Regions from separate parts of the Shewanella pealeana ATCC 700345 genome, predicted to be linked through region 4. Evidence: predicted binding sites of a transcription regulator. Region 4 holds the regulator's gene; each other region holds the start of a gene.
The links. Region 4 encodes sigma-54, which starts transcription at its own class of promoters, with help from an activator protein. Its sites were predicted from a motif close to GTTGGCACGNNNNTNGNNT; they were not measured.
Positions count from the first base shown of each region.

Region 1: a site for sigma-54 is predicted at 2,737-2,755, ahead of fliE (flagellar hook-basal body complex protein FliE). Genes of this name have one in related genera too.
Region 2: a site for sigma-54 is predicted at 1,564-1,582, ahead of nirB (nitrite reductase large subunit NirB). Genes of this name have one in related genera too.
Region 3: a site for sigma-54 is predicted at 2,140-2,158, ahead of flhA (flagellar biosynthesis protein FlhA). Genes of this name have one in related genera too.

Region 1 is NC_009901.1:1,655,305-1,660,498, reverse strand. It holds gene fliG (flagellar motor switch protein FliG) at 1-621, opposite strand, end outside; gene fliF (flagellar basal-body MS-ring/collar protein FliF) at 611-2,311, opposite strand; gene fliE (flagellar hook-basal body complex protein FliE) at 2,354-2,686, opposite strand; gene SPEA_RS07120 (sigma-54-dependent transcriptional regulator) at 3,200-4,552, opposite strand; gene SPEA_RS07115 (sensor histidine kinase) at 4,545-5,194, opposite strand, start outside.
Region 2 is NC_009901.1:2,210,270-2,215,463, forward strand. It holds gene SPEA_RS22395 (hypothetical protein) at 1-805, shown strand, start outside; gene SPEA_RS09495 (ANTAR domain-containing response regulator) at 793-1,383, shown strand; gene nirB (nitrite reductase large subunit NirB) at 1,761-4,430, shown strand; gene nirD (nitrite reductase small subunit NirD) at 4,427-4,807, shown strand; gene SPEA_RS09510 (NarK family nitrate/nitrite MFS transporter) at 4,809-5,194, shown strand, end outside.
Region 3 is NC_009901.1:1,669,144-1,674,337, forward strand. It holds gene fliR (flagellar biosynthetic protein FliR) at 1-654, shown strand, start outside; gene SPEA_RS23425 (hypothetical protein) at 647-775, opposite strand; gene flhB (flagellar biosynthesis protein FlhB) at 796-1,929, shown strand; gene flhA (flagellar biosynthesis protein FlhA) at 2,196-4,295, shown strand; gene flhF (flagellar biosynthesis GTPase FlhF) at 4,307-5,194, shown strand, end outside.
Region 4 is NC_009901.1:4,404,577-4,409,770, forward strand. It holds gene kdsC (3-deoxy-manno-octulosonate-8-phosphatase KdsC) at 1-533, shown strand, start outside; gene lptC (LPS export ABC transporter periplasmic protein LptC) at 530-1,087, shown strand; gene lptA (lipopolysaccharide transport periplasmic protein LptA) at 1,158-1,697, shown strand; gene lptB (LPS export ABC transporter ATP-binding protein) at 1,694-2,425, shown strand; gene SPEA_RS19030 (RNA polymerase factor sigma-54) at 2,562-4,025, shown strand; gene hpf (ribosome hibernation promoting factor) at 4,056-4,343, shown strand; gene ptsN (PTS IIA-like nitrogen regulatory protein PtsN) at 4,346-4,789, shown strand; partial or broken gene rapZ (RNase adapter RapZ) at 4,997-5,194, shown strand, end outside.

The sequences.
Region 1 (5,194 bases), 2.4 Mb from region 4:
GGCCTGTGCACCACCTTGACCGGCAAACTGCTTCTCCATGATATCGTTAAGTTCTTGCAATGCCGCCGGCTGCACCTCTTCAAGGTTAGCAATTCGCATCATCAGGTCTAAACGGGTATTTTCAGGGAACTGACCAAAAATCTCTGCCGCCTGATCGGGCTCAAGGTAAGATAGTACGATAGTTTGAATTTGAGGATGTTCATTTTGAATAATCGTCGCCACTTGACGAGCGTCCATCCACTTAAGTGAATCTAGGCCTTTGGCGCCGCCCCCCATGATAATCTGCTCAATCAGGTTACCGGCTTTGTCTTCGCCTAATGCCGCAGTTAGTGCCTTACGGACAAACTCTTCGCTGTTAAAACCGATGGATGAGTATTTTTGAATTTCATCGAGAAACAGCTTGTGAACGCCAATGACTTTCTCTTGACCAAAGTCTTGCATCGCCGCCATCGCCATACCCACTTTTTGCACCTGTTTAGGCTCAAGGTGCTTTAAGATAGACGCCGCATCACTCTCACTCAGGCTTAATAGCAAAATGGCGGTTTTCTCGATGCCACTTAAATCACTTGTCTTTAAGGCCGCAGCTTCAGGCTTAGCTTCTACATTGGTATTATTTGTCATCTTCAAGTAACCAGTTTTTCACGACTTGTGTCGATAGTTCAGGCTCATTAGCCACTAGTGCACGAATAGCCTTAATCATGTCATCGTCTTTATGCAGATTAGGGATCAAGATAGAGCCATCATCTGCATAACTGTATTCTGCTTCGGGGCGTTGTAACATGCCTAAGGTATCGGCTGCATACTGATCTTCAATTTCTGCTAGCTCACCACCAGTTTGTGGCTCATCTGGCATTTTGACACTATCAGGGTAAACCAGCCTCTTCAGCATTGGGCGAACAACAGCTAGGATCAACACAAGAACAACCAACGCACCGAGCACCAACTTTACCGCGCGCCAGAACCAGGGCTGTTCCCACATCTCTTGCGGTGGTGCATCCTCGATAAGCTGATCCATAAATGGCACACTAACCACTTCAATAATATCGCCGCGCTGAGTATTAAAACCGACCGCCCCTTCGAGTAATCGACGGATATTGGCTAGCTCTTGCTCTGTGCGTGGTACGCGGTTAACGCTGCCATCTTCCGATACAGGACCATTTTTGAAATCAACCGCAACCGATACGCTCACCCGTCTTAGGGTGCCCACTTGCTGACGAGTGTGGCTAATAGTGGTGTTTAACTCAAAGTTACGTGTCGCTTCTTTGTGACTAGTACCCGATGAAACCGCAAGGCTTTCTTCTGCATTCACTTCCTGAGGTATATCTGCCGCCATAGGAGGTTGATTAGACAATGCGCCAGGAATACCGCCACTCGTACCTCCAGCAGAGTTATTCTCAACCACCATCTCGCTTCTTAGTGCCGGTAAGTCAGGGTTATAACGCTTAGCGGTTTGCTCAACGGCGGTAAAGTCCATGCTGACATCGACCTGGGAGGTAAAATTCTCAGGACCTAAAATTGGCATAAGAATCGATTCGACTTTAGTGCGATATTCAGACTCTTTTTGCTGGACAATTTCAAGCTCACGACGGGCGATGGCTGAGGCACCATCTTGGGTACCAGAATTTAGCAGGCGGCCATTAGCATCGGTAACTGTGACCTTGTTCGGTTCGAGGTTATGTACCGCTGAGGCGACGATATCGACAATCGAGTCGACCTCTTCTTGACTTAAACCACTGCGACGAGTGCTAACCACTACGGTAGCACTTGGCTTAGAGCGGTTGCGGGCAAACACATTCTCTCTCGGTAAGGCTAAAATAACTTTCGCACGAGTGACACTCTTTAGCTCTTCGATAACGCGGGCAAGGTTTTGCTCTTGGCTGTGCTTGAGACGTGCCTGCTCCATGCGCTGACTCACACCAAAACCACTGTCTTTATTTAAAAAGTCATTATTTGCTTCTTGGTTATCTAGCCCTTCACGGCTCAATAACATCTTCACATCTTGGTATTTATCTTCAGGAACTTTGACTACATCGCCTTGGATTTCGTACTTAACCTGATTTTTATCAAGTGCATCCAACACTTGCACCATTTCTGCGGTGCTCATCTGGCCAAGAGGACGATACTCTGGTTCTTGCGCCCAAATCATGACAAAAACGGCCACGGCTAAACAGATGGCAAGGGCCAAGATCATCGTCAATTGGCGCAGCATATCGACGCCACCGAGAGCGCCCATTATGCCTGGCTTATGTTCTTCTTGAACACCTGATGTTTGTGGGCTCGATGCTAAACCTGAGCCTGTTCCTACGACCATTTCTGTACTCACTGTTGTACCCTGCGTTTAAGTGATAAAGGCCTAAACAGGCATACTCATAATTTCTTTATAAGCTTCTACAAGCTTATTGCGTACTTGTACGGTTGCCTCAAAAGCAACACTGGATTTTTCTCTGGCAATCACGGTATCAGATAACGTCACCGTGGTATCTCCCATATCGAGTCGAGTGGCGAGATTAGCAGCATTTGATTGAAGTTCGCTTACATTTCCAACAGCTTGGGATAGCAACTGACTGAAATCACTACCCGAGGTGTTTTGTACCTGACGGGTGATCCCTGTTTGAATGCTTGAAGTGCCGATTTGACCATTGAGTGACTGCATCTCTTGCAGTAATGAATTCGCACCAATTTGCATAGCTATCTCCCATGTCGATTTCTTGACGAAATTGTTGATATAGCTAGACAATGCAAATAGCTTGCCAGTTTGAGAAGGTTAAGACTGAGAAGGACGCTACGCTGCTAGGAAAGGCAAAGAAAGGTCCTAGGTAAAAGCTAAGACGGAAAACAGATGCGGACAAACAAAGACGAACGGCCTATGGCCTCACGGAACGCTTCGCTTACGGAAAAACCGATTAAAGCATAAACGATTTAGAGCCGAGACGAAAAAGCCGTCTTAGCTTGTACCGTCTTAGCTTGTACCGTCTTAGCTTGTACCATCTTAGCTTGTACCGTCTCAGCTTGTACCGTCAGCGCAGCGTTCTGTGAGTGAGCCAGCGAACGTTCCGTCTTCCGTGAGCGAAGCGTTCGTCTCAGCCTTTGATTTTGCTTATGCTTTTCCTAGGCCCTAGTAGCGAAGCGTCCTCGCAGTGAGCCTGCCGAACGTCCTAGGTTCTTGGTCCCATCAGCCCGCAGGGCGTCCTTCTTAGCTCTAAGCCGGTATTTGTATGCCTAATTCACGCATTTTAGCCATCTTGTAACGCAGAGTTCTGGCACTGATCCCTAACTTCTCGGCGACAAGCTTACGACTACCGTCACATTGAGTTAAGGTTTCTAAAATAATCACATGCTCTTGCGCCTTTAATTCGTCACCTAAACCATCGAGCTCGGCAGGTTTACTCTCAACCATAGGTATTACCTCGGCGGTAAAACCTAACTCTTGTGAGTCGATTATAATATCTGCCGCAGTCACTTCAGCTGATACTGACAAGATAAGTGCTCTTTGCACCACATTATCGAGTTCGCGTACATTGCCAGGCCAGCGATGAGTCAATAAACGGCGAGTCGCGCACTCACTGAACTCAGGGATTTCACTACGGTTGGCAATTAAGGCATGGCGCTGCAGCAAGTGCCTTGCTAGTGGCAAGATATCCGCAGGGCGTTGGTTTAATGACGGCCAAGTCAGCGGGAAGACGTTAATTCGGTAGTACAAGTCTTCCCTAAATTCTCCCGATGATGCCATCGCTTTTAGGTCGCGATTCGAGGTGGCCAGCACCCGCACATTAAGCTTAATCGTTTTACGGCCGCCTAAACGCTCCACTTCACGCTCTTGCAATACCCGCAACAATTTTGCTTGCAAGCCGACTTCCATCTCAGATATTTCATCAAGCAGCAAAGTACCACCTTGCGCCTGTTCAAACTTGCCAGGACAGGCTTGATAAGCCCCGGTAAAGGCGCCCTTCTCATAGCCAAACAGTGTCGCCTCAAGCATGTTTTCAGGAATTGCCGCGCAGTTAATGGCGACAAACGGCTGGTCGACGCGTTGGCTGTTCTGATGAATATAACGCGCTAATACCTCTTTACCGCTGCCGCTCGGCCCCATAATCATCACAGAGGCATCGGATGCAGCCACCCGCTGCGCCAATGCTAACAGTGCAATACTCTTTTCATCAGCAACGATTGGCGTGCCTTCAACCACTTTAGCTGGCAAATAACGAGAGACTTGATTGAGTAGAACCTCTGACGAAAACGGCTTAGCCAAATAATCGACCGCGCCAAGTTTCATCGCATTTACCGCGTTATCTATGGTCGCATATGCGGTCATCAACAATACTGGAATTTTCGGGTGATGTTGCTGCATATAGTTGAGCAGGCCTATGCCTCCTACGCCCTCCATTTGCACGTCGCTTATCACCATATCGTATCTGTTGGCTTTTAGAGAAAGGATAGCTTCTTCTGCCGAAGCGACATCGACACAATCATAATGCGCTAACATCAAGGTATCGAGCAGTGCTTCACGCAGTGAAGCATCATCTTCTACAAGTAATAACTTACCTTCAGACATGCTGATTATCTCCAAGCACTTCATTGTTATTATGGTTATTAATGGTCGTGATCAACGGAAACTTTAATGACGCAGTGCAGCCATTACCGGGATGACAGCTAAACTGCATCATTCCCCCATGGTTATTGACCACCGCTTGAACCACGGCTAAACCCAAACCCGTACCTTGAGACTTAGTAGTAAAAAATGGCTCTAGTACCTTTTGCTGCATGTTGGCATCGAGCCCCTTACCATTATCGATCACGTCTAGGTGTAATGCGGTTTGAGTGTCATATGCATGCAAGGTGATTTGGCTAGCCTCAGCTTCTAAACTGTTCATCACAAGGTTATTGATTGCCGAGCAAAGCGCCGCGTCATTAGCACGAATTTTTTGTTTTGATTGATTGTTAAATATCAACTGACAGCCTTTTTGCTCCGCTATCGGCTGACAGTTACTCAGTACATTATCAACCACTTCATCGATAACCAGGATTGAGTCTAGCTCCTGTTGACGACCCTTTGCCATCAGCAGCATATCGTTCACTTGATGCTCTAATTCATTGAGTCTGTCGACTAACTTGCCTTGAAAGCGCTTACGCGAATCTTCTGATATTTTAGGGCTAGCCAAGTTTGAGGCATATAAAAGAGCCGCACTTAGAGGGG
Region 2 (5,194 bases), 2.2 Mb from region 4:
TAGCCCTAGAGAGGCAAAAGCTGCTCTTGATAAACAAGGTGTGTGTTACGTGAATGTGGACAGCTTATCTCCATTAGCCGATGTTTTTAATGGTATTCAGCAGCAAATGGGCGTGCGTAGCCTTTATCAAACGGCGATTCGCTGTGTTAATCCCGCGAGGGCTAATCTTTGTATTCGCAGTTACTTTCATTCAGGGCTAGATACACTGCATAGGGCCGTTGCTGAACTGTTAAATCATCACTTATTTCCAAGCACGACATTGATTTTTAAAGGCTATCAAGGAGAGAGCGAACTTAACCCCCGCTGTGAAACCTTGCTTACTATCACTGAACCGACTATTAATCGTCGAATAGATAATCAACAAACAAATCATCGTCAAATAAACCATCGACAAATAGCTCTACCAACCCGTTTATCTATGCTTGTAGGTAAGCTTCCGAGCCCTGCACAATTAGCCCCGTCGTGGTTAAACTATATTGAGCAAGCAATTGAACCTAATAGAGATTGTAATGAATCGGTACGTGCCCAGTATGCGATCGTAACGACATTGACTGCTATTTTGTTGCTGCAGTCATCGAGGCTTTCTGTCTGTGAGGCAATGGAAAAAGCCGATAGCCTGTGGCGTCGCTATCAACACTCTCAATTAAACAGTCAATCTCAGCTAAACAGCCAGTCTAAATTAAACTGCCAGTCTCAATTAAACGACCAAGCCGGTGCTGGTGTAATGCCTGATATATACGTTAGAGCATTGGTTAATGATAAGGAGCAATCAAGTGCTCAATTGGAGGTCAAATGCGGATCTTAATGGTTGCACCACACGTTGCGGTAAATGAGCAGAATAAAGACGAAATGAAATTGGTGCCAGGGAAAGTGAAGGCGCTAGAGCTGGCAGTCAATTCCGTTGGCCATCAATTCTTACAGCTCACTGATTTGTCACGCCTTGAAACCATAGCACTGGACTCAGAATCAGATCTGTTGTTGCTCAGTGTTGAGAGATTTAATGAGGTTCACTTGCGTTTTATCATTCGCCTTATGGCATTTTCAGCTATCCCAGTCATTGTGACTGCAGAGCAAATTAATCAGCAAACATTAGCGACACTCATAGCTTGTGGACGTATTACTTATGCACCCAAGTGTATATCCCCTGAAAGAGTAAATGCGATCATTGAACTTGCCGTGACTCGCTTTGAGTGTGCGAACAAAATACAGTTAACACTACAAGAATTGCAAACTGAATTAGCTGACCAGCAGCTGATCCAGCTTGCGAAAAGTAATCTGCAACAGACAGGACTCTCAGAGTTACAGGCTCATAAAAAACTGCAACAACTGGCCATGGAGCATGGACGTAGCCTTGTTGCTACCGCAAAAGCACTATGTGGATAATTTTTACAATGTCTGAATTATTAGAAGCTTTGCTACTTTTTGCACTCAAATTGCACGCCTGCTGATCATTTAAGTGCAGCTATAGCTAGCCAGGCTGTCGTTCAAAAATCTTAGTTATAGGGTATGGTTTTTAAATGCTTTAAATACAATCTGTTAGCTTGATTGTTCGGTTGTGGTAAAGCTGGCATAGGCTTTGCGATGTTAATGAATACCTGAAGGTATTAAAAAGTAACAGCAACAAACTCAGGAACAGGCTCAAGGGTAAAATAAACAATTTGATTTGAACCTAGGCAAAGGCGCCATCTTCTTTAGGGAAGAGGGCGCCTTTTTGTTTGCCAAAACGTTAAGTCAAACAAGGGACTGGATAAGGGCTATGTATGAATAAGCTAGAGCAAGAAACAAAGAAAAAAACTATACCCAATCAAGACGTAAAGCAGAAACTCGTGATTGTGGGTAACGGCATGGTTGGTCACTACTTTATAGAGCAATTGTGCGAACAAAAATTAACTGAACATTTTGATATTCAGGTATTGGGCGAAGAGCACATTGCTGCCTACGACCGTGTTCAACTCTCTAAGTATTTTGAAACGGGCAATGTTAAAAGTTTGATGTTGGCAAGCGAGCAGGCTTATGCCGAGCAAGGAGTCAGTTTACTCTTAGGCCATAAGGTAACCCAGATAGATATCGACAATAATCTATTGCATACAGAGCAGGGCTGTTTTGCCTATGACAAACTGGTTTTAGCAACGGGTTCTTACCCCTTTGTGCCACCTATTCCTGGTAAGGATAGGCAAGGTTGCTTGGTGTATCGCACCATAGATGATCTTGAAGCGATTTCGCAAGCAGCAACCGGTGCCAAATCCGGTGTTGTTATTGGAGGCGGACTACTTGGACTTGAAGCGGCGAATGCCCTTAAATCATTAAACTTGGACACCCATGTAGTTGAATTTGCACCACAGCTGATGTCTGTACAATTGAATGATAAAGCGGGCTTGTTACTAAAGCAGAAAATCGAAGCTTTAGGCGTAACAGTGCATGTCAGCAAGGCAACCACAGAGATTGTCGATGGCGAGACTGCTAAGCATAGAATGAATTTCAGTGATGGCAGCTACCTTGAAGCCGATATGTTGGTATTTTCAGCAGGGATCCGTCCCCAAGATGAGCTAGCAAGAAGTGGTGGAATAGACATAGGGACGCGGGGTGGCATAGTGATTGATAACCACTGTCAAACTTCGGTGGATAACATCTATGCCATTGGGGAATGCGCATTGTGGCAGCAGAAAATATTCGGCCTAGTCGCTCCCGGTTACCAGATGGCAAATGTTGTTGTATCTGCATTGCAAGAAGACTATCACATTAGTAAGACCTCAATAACACAGAGCCAGAAGCAGTTTACTGGGGCAGATATGAGCACCAAACTCAAATTATTAGGTGTTGATGTGGCAGCGATTGGTGAAAGCCGAGGTTTTGAAGGTGCTCAATATGTCGAATTAAACGATGAGCAGTCTGGCGTTTACAAAAAACTTTGGTTAGACGAAACGGGGATGTACTTAAAAGGCGCAGTCTTGGTGGGGGATGTTGAAGAATACAGTGCCCTGCTTAATATCTATTTATCCGCAGAGCCTTTACTCGCACCCGCTGTAACGCTTCTCGTTGCTGATAATGAAATGCCGCAAGTGCTCAACGATAAGGCGATTGTTTGCTCGTGTCACCAAGTCACTAAGGCTGAGATTGTTGCGCAAGTTGTCGATGGTAAACATACGATAGCAGATATTAAGGTTTGCACTAAAGCCGCTTCAGGCTGTGGCGGTTGTGCCAGCCTAGTGCAGCAAGTAATAGATGAAACCCTGTTAGAGCAAGGGCAGGAGGTTGAAAAGGGGATTTGTTGCCATTTTGAATATGACAGGCAATCTTTGTTTCATTTGTGCCAGGTTGAGAGCATAAAAGATTTTAATGAGCTCTACCAAAGGCACGCGAGATCTGGTGCTTCCTCCCTCGCGATAGGCTGCGAGATCTGTAAACCTCTGGCGGCGTCCATTTTTGCCACATTAGAAAATGAATATGTACTTTTAGAGCAACATGTGGCGCTACAAGATACCAATGATGCCTACTTAGGCAACCTGCAAAAAGATGGTAGTTACTCTGTCGTGCCACGCATAGCAGGTGGAGAGATCACCCCTGATAAACTTATCGCAATTGGCCATATTGCTAAACGCTATGATCTTTACACCAAAATCACCGGCGGGCAGCGTATCGATATGTTTGGTGCTCAGTTGTCGAGCTTACCTCAGATCTGGACCGATTTGATTGATGCGGGTTTTGAAACGGGCCACGCCTATGGTAAATCCCTTCGCACGGTAAAGTCCTGTGTTGGCAGTACCTGGTGCCGTTATGGTGTGCAAGATTCAGTAAGTTTAGCGATTGCCCTTGAAAACCGATACAAGGGGTTACGTGCCCCCCATAAAATTAAGATGGCAGTATCGGGCTGCACCAGAGAGTGCGCTGAAGCACAGAGCAAAGATATCGGTGTTATCGCCTCAGATAAAGGCTGGAACCTTTATGTTTGTGGCAATGGCGGCATGCGGCCTCGCCATGGCGAGCTGTTTGCAACCGATTTGAGCACAGAGCAGTTAGTCAGTTATATCGATCGAATATTGATGTTTTACAGCAAAACCGCAGCACGTTTACAGCGAACTTCAGTGTGGATTGAGTCATTAGCCGGCGGACTTGAATACCTACAAGCGGTGGTGATTGACGATAGTTTGGATATTGTCGATGAGCTTGAAACACAGATGCAAAAAATCGTTAGCCACTACCAGTGTGAGTGGAAAACTAGTTTGACTGACGAGCAATTTTTAAGTCGCTTTAATGAATACGTTAACCCCGAAGCGGCTCCTGAAAGTGAAGAGCGCAGCTATCAATATCAGCGTGAGCAGAAGTTTCCAATCCAATCCCAAGTCGATACATTTCATGCGATTTCTAAGCCTCAGTATGGCGCTGGGGATATCGCAATCAATATTATTGATGAGCAGGAGGTCATGGTATGAGCTGGGTAGCATTATGTGATGAAGCTAAGTTGCCTAAGGGGCAAGGTGTAGCTGCTTGGCTTGATAATCGAAAGATCGCTTTGTTTAATTTGGGCGAGAAAGGCATATTTGCCCTCGATAATATTGACCCCGCAACTGGCGTTGCGGTGCTTTCACGGGGACTCGTTTGTGAACTTAACGATGAACTGTATGTAGCGTCACCTATTCATAAACAGCATTATCATCTTTCCACAGGTCAGTGTTTAGAGAACGATGGATTATCGGTTATCTGCTATGAGTTAAAAAAAGAGCAAGGTAGGGTCCTCGCAAAATTGCCTTTTCAAGCTGCATGCGCGTCAGGCAGTGCTCTGTCCACCCCAGTAAAAGGAGCAAGGTAACATGAGTTCTCAAGCATTCAATCTTTTCTCCTTTAGCGGAAAAATGAAAGTCATGCACTTAAGCTGGATGGCATTTTTTATCACCTTTATGGTCTGGTTTAATGCCGCTCCCTTGATGAGTGTGATAGCGGCTAGCTTAGGCTTAACCCACTCACAAATTAAAACCTTGTTGATTCTCAATGTGGCATTGACGATCCCAGCAAGGGTGATAATAGGAATGCTAACTGACCGCTATGGGCCAAGAAAAGTCTATTCTCTGCTGCTGGGCTTGTGTGCGATCCCCTGCTTTATGTTTGCCCTTGGAACCAGCTTTGAACAGCTTGCCTTAGCACGGTTTTTATTGGGGTTTATTGGTGCAGGTTTTGTGGTTGGGATCCGTATGGTGAG
Region 3 (5,194 bases), 2.4 Mb from region 4:
ACAGCTGCTGTAGCGCCCGTTTTACCTGCCATGCCAAATATTGATCTATTTTCCTTAAGCGCTGCATTTGTGACCGCTCAGCAGATCATTATCGGTGTCGCTATGGGCTTTGCTACCTTATTATTGATGCAAACCTTTGTGCTTACCGGTCAGATCATTGGTATGCAGACCAGCCTTGGTTTTGCGTCAATGGTCGATCCGAGTTCTGGCCAGCAGACCCCGGTCGTGGGTAACTTCTTCTTGCTATTGACCACAATGATTTTCTTGGCGGTAGATGGTCATCTTCTGTTAATTAAAATGGTCATCGCCAGCTTCGAGTCGATCCCTGTGTCGATGCAGGGCTTAAGTCTGGCAAGTTACCGCTTATTTACCGAATTCGTGGGTTATATGTTTGGCGCCGCATTAACGATGTCACTTTCTGCGATTGTGGCACTATTGACGATTAACCTCTCCTTTGGTGTGATGACTCGTGCCTCACCTCAGTTAAATATTTTCGCTATTGGTTTCCCTGTCACCATGGTGGCGGGCTTATTTATCTTATGGCTAACCCTATCGCCAATCATGTCTCACTTTGACGAGGTATGGCGTGAAACCCAAATTCTGCTATGTAATGCACTTGAGCTGCAATGTAGTGTCGATGGTGGGCTTAATTGATGGCGTCGTATTCTGGCTCATTGATGGTGCCGTACTTTGGAATATTGATGGTGCCGTACTCAGAAACATTGATGGTGTCGTATTCTGGCTCATCGATAGATGACTCGCTGGTTACCTTCAATTGTAGGAGGGCGGTTATAGATGGCTGAAAACGATAGTAGTCAAGAAAAAACAGAGGAAGCCACCTCCAGGAAGTTGCAACAGGCCAAAGACAAAGGGCAGGTTGCACGTTCCAAAGATCTGGGCACTTCTGCTGTGCTCATTGCTGCCTCGGTGGGGCTGTTAATGACCGGCCCTAACATTGCTCAGGCTATGTTTAACATCATGAACAAAATGTATACCTTAAGTCGTGATGAGATCTTCGATACTAACCAGATGATGAATGTTTGGGGTGTGGTGGGCAGTGAGTTAGCCTTTCCTCTACTGGGTTTTATTGTGTTCCTTGCCCTCATCGCCTTTGCGGGCAACATCGCACTAGGGGGGATCTCCTTCTCCGTGAGTGCTTTTATGCCAAAGGCCAGCAAAATGAGTCCAGTAGCTGGTTTTAAGCGGATGTTCGGTGTGCAGGCGGTGGTTGAGTTAGCCAAAGGCATCGCCAAATTTTCGGTCGTGGCGATTACCGCCTACCTTTTATTGAGCATTTATCTCAACGACATCTTGTTACTGTCTCAAGAGCATCTGCCGGGCAATATTTATCATGCTCTGGACTTAATCGTGTGGATTTTTATATTGCTCTGCGCGTCGACCTTGCTGATTGTGATGATAGATGTACCGTTTCAGATCTGGAACCATGCTAAGCAGTTAAAGATGACCAAACAGGAAATCAAAGACGAATACAAGGATACCGAGGGTAAGCCTGAGGTAAAGGGACGTATTCGCCAGTTACAACGTGAAATGGCCCAGAGGCGTATGATGGGTGAAGTGCCTAATGCCGATGTGATTGTGGTTAACCCAGAGCACTATGCCGTAGCGGTCAAATATGACGCAGGTCGCTCAACGGCGCCTTTCGTCGTTGCGAAAGGGGTCGATGAAGTTGCCTTTAAAATTCGCGAGATCGCTCGTGAACATGACGTGGCAATTGTGTCGGCACCGCCGCTTGCTCGCGCGATTTACCACACCACCAAAATAGATCAAGAGATCCCTGAGGGGCTGTTTACCGCAGTTGCTCAGGTGCTTGCCTATGTATTTCAATTACGCCAATACCAAAAAGGCAAAGGCCGCAAACCTAATGCTATCCCTACCAAGCAACCCATCCCAGACGATCTACAGCATTAATAATCGGCATAACAAAGTTATCTGTTAAGACTGATTTTTTGAAATACTGATTTAAGGTTTATGGATAGATTGTCGCTTATAAGTTTATAATCATTAACTTATACTGATTGGTATTGCTTGTTATCTATGCCTAAAAATACAACATTTGAATCGTCAAGCATTCTTTGTTAATGGCTTTCAGGTTATAGTCCTTAAATATTAATAAAAATAATTGGTACAGTAATTGCTGTATTGACGCTAGACGTCAAAGATCGGACTCAGGGTGAATGGAACTTAAAGCAAGTCTAGGCCAATTAAAACAGATAAAGCCTGCACATTTAAAAGGTATTGGTACGCCTTTATTGGTCTTAGCCGCACTGGCTATGATTATTTTACCTATGCCAGCGTTCCTGCTCGATATCCTTTTCACCTTCAATATTGCACTGGCGTTAGTGGTGCTTTTGGTGGCGATTTACAGCGACCGACCACTTGATTTCGCCGCATTCCCTACCGTTTTACTGGTCGCTACCTTACTCCGGCTCGCCCTAAACGTTGCCTCCACCCGTGTGGTACTGCTAGAAGGCCATAACGGTGGTGATGCCGCCGGTAAAGTGATTGAAGCGTTCGGCTCGGTGGTGATTGGTGGCAACTATGCCGTGGGTCTAGTGGTGTTTTTAATCCTTATTATCATCAACTTTGCGGTGGTAACAAAAGGTGCTGGGCGAATATCTGAGGTGAGTGCTCGCTTCACCCTCGACGCCATGCCGGGCAAGCAGATGGCAATCGATGCCGACTTAAATGCCGGGCTACTCTCCCAAGAAGAAGCTAGGGCCCGCCGCGCCGAAGTGACCCGTGAAGCCGACTTTTACGGTGCCATGGATGGTGCGTCAAAATTTGTAAAAGGCGATGCGGTCGCCGGTATCTTAATTCTGGTTATTAATATCGTCGGCGGCTTTATCATTGGTATCGCTCAGCATGACCTGTCTTTCTCTTCTGCCGTTGAAATTTATACCCTATTAACGATTGGTGATGGCCTAGTGGCGCAGATCCCCGGTCTGCTCTTATCTATTGCAGCGGCTTTGATGGTGACCCGTCAAAATGAATCGGGCGACATGGGCGAGATGGTAATGGGACAGATGTTTGACAGTCCCAAGTCTCTAGCTATTGCTTCGGCAGTGATGTTAGTGATGGGAATAGTGCCTGGTATGCCGCATCTTGTGTTCTTATCATGCGCTGCTGTATCTGGCGCCGCGGCTTATTTTATTAAGAAAAAGAAAGACACCGACCGAGAACGTGCCCTAGAGCTTGCGAAGAGTGGCCCTGTAGAGCCAAGAGACATTCAGCCAAAAGAGTTGAGTTGGGACGATGTGCAGCATGTCGACACCATTGGCCTAGAAGTGGGCTACCGCTTAATTCCACTAGTTGATAAAGGCCAAGGCGGCGAGCTACTTGGCCGTATTAAAGGGGTGCGTAAGAAGCTGTCGCAGGAGTTAGGCTTCTTGGTGCCAGCGGTGCATATTCGCGATAATTTAGATCTGTCCCCCAATGCCTATCGGATCTCTCTTATGGGCGTAAGCTCGGGTGAGGCAGAAATTCGTCATGACTGTGAACTGGCGATTAACCCGGGTCAAGTTTATGGCAAGCTCGACGGTATCGAAACCAAAGATCCGGCTTTTGGCCTAGATGCGGTTTGGATTGCCCCAGAGATGCGCGAGCATGCACAGACCTTAGGTTATACCGTCGTGGATGCATCCACGGTAGTGGCTACACACATCAGTCAGCTGCTGACCAATAATGCTGCTAAGCTACTTGGTTATGAAGAAGTACAGCAGTTACTTGAGATGCTAGGCAAGCATTCACCTAAGTTGGTTGATGGATTTATTCCCGATGTGATGCCACTTGGGACAGTCGTGAAGGTGATGCAGAACCTGCTGAATGAAGGGGTGTCAATTCGCGACATGAAGACCATAGTACAAACTTTGCTTGAGTATGGAACCAAGAGTAGTGACACCGAGGTGTTGACCGCTGCCGTTCGTATTGCGCTAAAACGTATGATAGTGCAAGAGATCAGTGGACCAGAGCTTGAAATCCCCGTCATAACTTTGGCGCCAGAGTTGGAACAGATGTTGCATCAGTCTATGCAGGCGACGGGAGGAGATGGTCCAAATATCGAACCAAGCCTCGCAGAACGCATGCAGAAGTCATTAGTGGACGCCACACAGCGTCAAGAAATGGTGGGGCAACCTGCGATTTTACTGACATCAGGCATGTTACGTTCAACCTTATCGCGATTCGTTAAGCATACGATCCCTAATTTACGGGTGATTTCATATCAGGAAGTCCCCGACGAGAAGCAGATACGCATCGTCTCGGCAGTGGGTCAGTAGAGGTCGAATAATTGAAAATTAAAAGATTTTTAGCAAAAGATATGCGATCGGCCTTAGCCCAAGTTAAAGAAACCTTGGGATCTGATGCTGTGATCATGTCTAACAAGAAAGTGACGGGTGGCATTGAGATTGTTGCGGCTGTTGATTATGACGAGCCTAAGCCAAAGATTGCAGAGACTAAGCCGTCGTCAGCTATGTTCACCGATCTTGCAGAAGAGAGAGTGACCTTAGGCGTGCAGTCGGGTGGTAGAGCGCCGAATGTAAGGGCTGAAAGTCGTGCTAATCCCACGCCAGCACCCGATTCACTGCAAGCGCTACTTGAGCGTCAGCAGAGTCGCATAAGTCAGCAAACTCAATCTAGAAGCAGTGACGAACTGGATATGCCTGAATGGGCCAAAGGACTGCAGGCGCAGGTGAAAAAAAACGAGCCTGTTAAAGCCGAGTTTACCCCAAACCGTGCCCCAGACAGTTTCAATGGTCAGAAGCAAAACAACACTGCAGAAATTGACGCGATGAAACAAGAATTAGCGTCAATTCGTAATTTATTGACGCATCAAGTCAGTAGTTTGATGGTTGAACAGAAAAACCGTATTGACCCTGTTGGGGCAATGCTTGAGAGCAAATTGTTAGACGCAGAGTTTTCGCCTGCGATTGCAAAGAAGTTATCGAGCCTCAGTGAGCATTACTCTCCAGCGGAATTAGTCGCCTCTTTGCCACGAAGTTTAGCTAATATGCTGGACAATCAAGGTGATGATATTGTGCGCCAAGGTGGTGTGGTGGCGTTTGTTGGGCCAACAGGAGTCGGTAAGACAACGACTGTGGCTAAATTGGCAGCGCGTTTTGCCGCTTATCATGGCTCAGATCAAGTTGCTCTCATTACAACGGACCATTATCGCATT
Region 4 (5,194 bases):
ACGGCCCGATTAGCGATGATGTTTGGCAAGCGGCAAGCAAGATCAAACTACTGATTTGCGATGTTGACGGCGTGTTTTCAGACGGCTTAGTTTATATGAGCAACAGCGGTGAAGAGCTTAAGACCTTCCATACTCGTGACGGTTATGGTGTACGTTCAGTACTCACTAGCGGCATACAGGTAGCCATTATTACCGGCCGTAAGTCGCAGATCGTCGAAGACAGATTTACCGCCCTAGGCGTGACGCATATCTATCAAGGAGTCGATAATAAACTGGCTCCCTATAACGAGTTACTTACACTTTATAATGTAAGCCCTGAAGAAGTCGCCTATATTGGTGATGATATGGTGGACTTACCGGTTATGCTGAAAGTGGGTCTATCAGTATGCGTTGCAGATGGTCACCCTTATGTGAAACAACACGCTAAAATGACCACCCATATTAAAGGCGGTCATGGTGCCCTTAGAGAGCTAACCGACTTACTACTGTTAAGCCAAGACAAGTTTGACTCGGCCCATGGGATGAGTATATGAACCGCGTTACCCTAGCGATTATCGCTTTTTTTGGCACTGCACTTCTGCTCTATTGGCAGGTACAGTCTAAGAAAAGCGAACAAGAGCTGGATATCGATATGAGCCAGCGACCCGACTATATCATCGACGACCTACGCAGTATCGAATATAACGAATTAGGCTTAGTCAACAGCAAGGTCTCGGCTAAACACATGGAGCATTTTGATAGCGCCAACATGACCTATTTTACTGAGCCTGTTTACCTCATCTATCCTGATGATGGTCAAGCCCAATGGCGTCTGCAAAGCGCTAAAGGTAGCCATAATAAGCTCACAGGCAAGGTAAGTTTAGAAAACAATGTTATTATCGACTCAATAAGCCCAGAAGAGCCGATCCAGACGTTAAGTACCAGCTACTTAGAGCTTGATTTGAATACCATGATCATGACCTCAGATGAAATGATCCACGTCACTGGCAACGAATTCGTCATTCAAGGTTTAGGCTTGTACGCCGATCTGAATGCCCAGAGTGTCAAGCTGGTAAGCCAAGTCGAAGGCATCTACGAAGCTAAGTAACACTCATAAATTGAACACTTTTGCACTCATGCTAACTAAGCGAATCGCTTTAGCTGAGTAGAAGGACGCTATGAAATACAATAAATCTATCCTTGCTGGCCTTTTTTGCCTGCTAAGTTTCAGCTCTACAGCTAAAGTCGATGATCTACTGCAAGAAGTGAAAATTGCAGCGGCAAGCCAAGAAGCCGACATTAAGAATAATCAGGTTATCTTTTTTGGGCCTGTTGAAGTGACTCAGGGCTCTATTAAGATGAATGCCGATGAGCTACGTGTATTTTCAAAAGAAGATAAGAGCGGTAAAACGCTAGTGGCTACAGGTAATCCAGCCACCTACACCCAAATGATGGAAGATGGTCGCCCAGCGACCGCTAGCGCGAAAGAGATCCGCTACGAACTTGCGACTCGCACATTGACCTTAGTCGGTGAAGCGACCCTAGCGCAAGACGGCAGCCAAGTCACTGGTAACCGCATTAAGTACAACATTAGTCTACAACAGCTTATTGCTGAAAGTACTGGCAAGGGCGATGACAGAGTCATCACCATTATTCAGCCTGAAACCTACCAGGAAGAGAAGCCTGACACGCCAGTGAACAAGCAGGAACAGCAATGACCCAAATTACCTTAAAAGCGGCTAATCTTGCTAAAAGCTATAAAAACCGTGCCGTCGTACAAGATGTCAGTCTCACCGTAAAAACGGGGCAAATTGTGGGCCTACTCGGCCCTAACGGGGCCGGCAAAACAACAACCTTCTACATGGTGGTCGGCCTAGTACAGAGCGATAAAGGCAAGATCTTTATCGATGACGATGATCTCACCCTAGATCCTATGCACCTGCGTGCTCGTAAAGGGATTGGCTATCTGCCCCAAGAAGCCAGCATTTTTAGAAAGCTTTCGGTGCGTGACAATATCATGGCAGTGTTACAGACCCGCCATGATATCAATAACGAGCAACGTGAAGAGCAGCTCGAACATTTACTCGAAGAGTTCCACATCACTCACATTCGCGATAGCCAAGGCATGGCATTATCGGGCGGTGAACGACGTCGAGTAGAAATTGCCCGAGCATTGGCCGCTAATCCAAAGTTTATTTTATTGGATGAGCCATTTGCCGGTGTCGACCCAATTTCAGTTATCGATATCAAAAAGATTATTGAGCAACTCAAAAGCCGCGGCCTAGGTGTACTGATCACTGACCACAATGTTCGAGAAACCTTGGACGTTTGTGAACACGCTTACATCGTGAGTCACGGAAACCTCATTGCCGAAGGCACACCTGCCGAAATCTTGGACAACCAACAGGTTCGAGCAGTGTACTTAGGTGAGCAATTCAGGCTATAGTTAATTCATAGTATGGAAGCTGAAAAACTCAATATGGATTTACTTCCAAATAAAATCAAAGTGTTGAGTTTTCAAGCTACCTTCGCCAGTTCAGCGAGCTTTAACGTTTAACTACAGTGTAGGGAATAGCGGTAAAATGAAAGCGTCACTCCAGCTCAAAATGGGTCAGCAGCTCACCATGACTCCCCAGTTACAACAGGCCATTCGCCTGTTACAACTGTCTTCTTTAGAGCTGCAACAAGAGATCCAACAAGCATTAGACTCTAATCCGCTATTGGAATTAGATGAAGAGCAGTCAGACGGTGATTTAGGCGACAATGAAGACCAATCATCAAACGATGCCAATAGTGACCTCATCCAAGATAGCGCTAGCGTTGAAACCTCCGATGCCCTAACCCAAGACTCTATGCCAGATGATCTGCCAATGGACACCACTTGGGATGAAGTTTATACCGTCTCGTCAAACTCCAGCTCTGGAGTTAGCCGTGAAGACGATATGCCATTCCAAGGTGAAACCAGCGAAGGCTTATATGAACATTTAGAGTGGCAGAAAAACCTCACACCGTTTTCAGATAACGATCTTGCAATCGCCACCGCGATTATCGACGCCATTGACGAACGTGGCTACCTTACCCAAAGCTGCGACGATATTTTAGAAGCTATGGGCGATCCTGAAACCGAGCTTGATGAAGTCGAAGCGGTATTAAAGCGCATCCAGCATTTTGACCCTATTGGTGTCGCCGCGCGTAATTTGAGTGAATGCTTGCTTATCCAGCTGGCACAATATGCTGCAGAAACCCCGCATATCGACAATGCCAGATTACTGATAAAAGATTATTTAGACTTAATTGCAGGCCGCGATTTTAGGCAGTTAATGCGTAAAACCAAGCTTAAAGAAGATGAACTACGTGATGCGATAACACTTATTCAGACCCTTAATCCAAGACCAGGGCTGGCGATTGCTCGCAGCAAAGACGAGTATGTTATCCCTGACGTTTCCGTGTGCAAGAAAAAAGGTCGCTGGGTGGTTGAGCTTAATCCTGACTATATGCCTAAGATTAATGTTAACCAACATTATGCCTCTATGGCGCGTAGCACCACTAATCAGGCCGATGGTCAATTTATTCGTGGTCATCTGCAGGAAGCTAAGTGGTTTATTAAGAGTCTCGAGAGTCGTAATGACACCTTATTGAAAGTAACCAACTGTATCGTTAAATTCCAGCAAGGCTTCTTTGAGTATGGCGAAGAAGCCATGAAGCCTATGGTACTCAATGATATTGCCGAAGCAGTTGAGATGCACGAGTCGACCATTTCACGGGTGACTACCCAAAAATATATGCACACTCCAAGAGGTATTTTTGAACTAAAGTACTTCTTCTCAAGCCATGTCGGTACCGACGATGGTGGGGAGTGTTCATCGACCGCAATCAGAGCGTTTATTAAGAAGTTAGTCGCCGCAGAAAACCAGAAGAAGCCATTAAGCGATAGCAAGATGGCACAACTTTTGGCAGAACAAGGGATTAAAGTTGCTAGACGTACGATAGCAAAATATCGAGAAGCGATGCTGATCCCCCCCTCAAACCAACGTAAGAGTTTATAACTCAAAATTAGGCACTTGGAGGATCGATATATGCAAATCAACCTGACTGGACACCACGTCGAAATCACCGATTCACTGCGCGGTTATGTAGAAGATAAATTCACAAAGCTTGAACGACATTTCGATCAGATCAATAATGTGCACGTTATTTTGAATGTACAAAAGATGCAACAGATTGCCGAAGCCAAAATCCACCTTAAGAAAGGGGAAGTATTTGCCACTTCGGAACATGCGGATATGTATGCCGCAATTGACTCCCTGATCGATAAGCTCGACCGTCAGGTTATTAAACACAAAGAGAAACTAATTAAACACTAACGATGGAACTAAGTACCATCCTGCAGCCGGAATGCACTACCTGTGCCACTCCGGGCAGTAAGAAAAAGGTATTGGAGTTAATCAGTGATATTGCCGCTGTCCAGTACCCTACCCTTTCTTCACAAGAAATTTTTGAAAGTCTCTTGGCGAGAGAAAAAATGGGTAGCACGGGTATAGGTAACGGTATAGCGATTCCTCACGGAAGGCTGACAAATATAGAGCGCCCTGTTGCGGTTTTAGTTAAGTGTGAAGATCCAATCGCATTCGACGCTATCGATAAACAACCTGTCGACATTCTATTTGCGCTATTGGTGCCTTCCGAGCAGTGTGAGCAGCATTTAGCAACACTGTCTCTAATGGCTGAAAAACTCAACGATAAGGCGGTAGTCAAACAGTTGAGAAAAACCAGTAATGAGTCAGAACTATACCAAGTCATTACCCAGTAACCTCTTACTGAGGTCTTTAGATTCATCACCCACCTAAAAGTAGGTAGTGATAATTTAAAGGCCTAAGTAATTATTACAGCAATATTATTTCTTATAATCATCTGCTCAAATTCTTGCTTTCGGTTTTAAAAAAGTTAATCTATACACTTATACAAAATCGTCACAAACCACAAACATTTAGTTTAACCTCAATCAGGTAGTTATAAGATGAAGCTTGTTTTAGTCTCTGGTCGCTCCGGCTCAGGCAAATCTGTTCTATTAAGAATGCTCGAAGATCTCGGCTACTATTGTGTCGACAACCTGCCTTTACCTATGATGGGTACTCTGCTAAAAGAGCTATCAGGCAACACTAAGCTGGTCGCCATTAGCGTTGATATTCGTAACCTTCCAGAGAAAGAGAGCGAG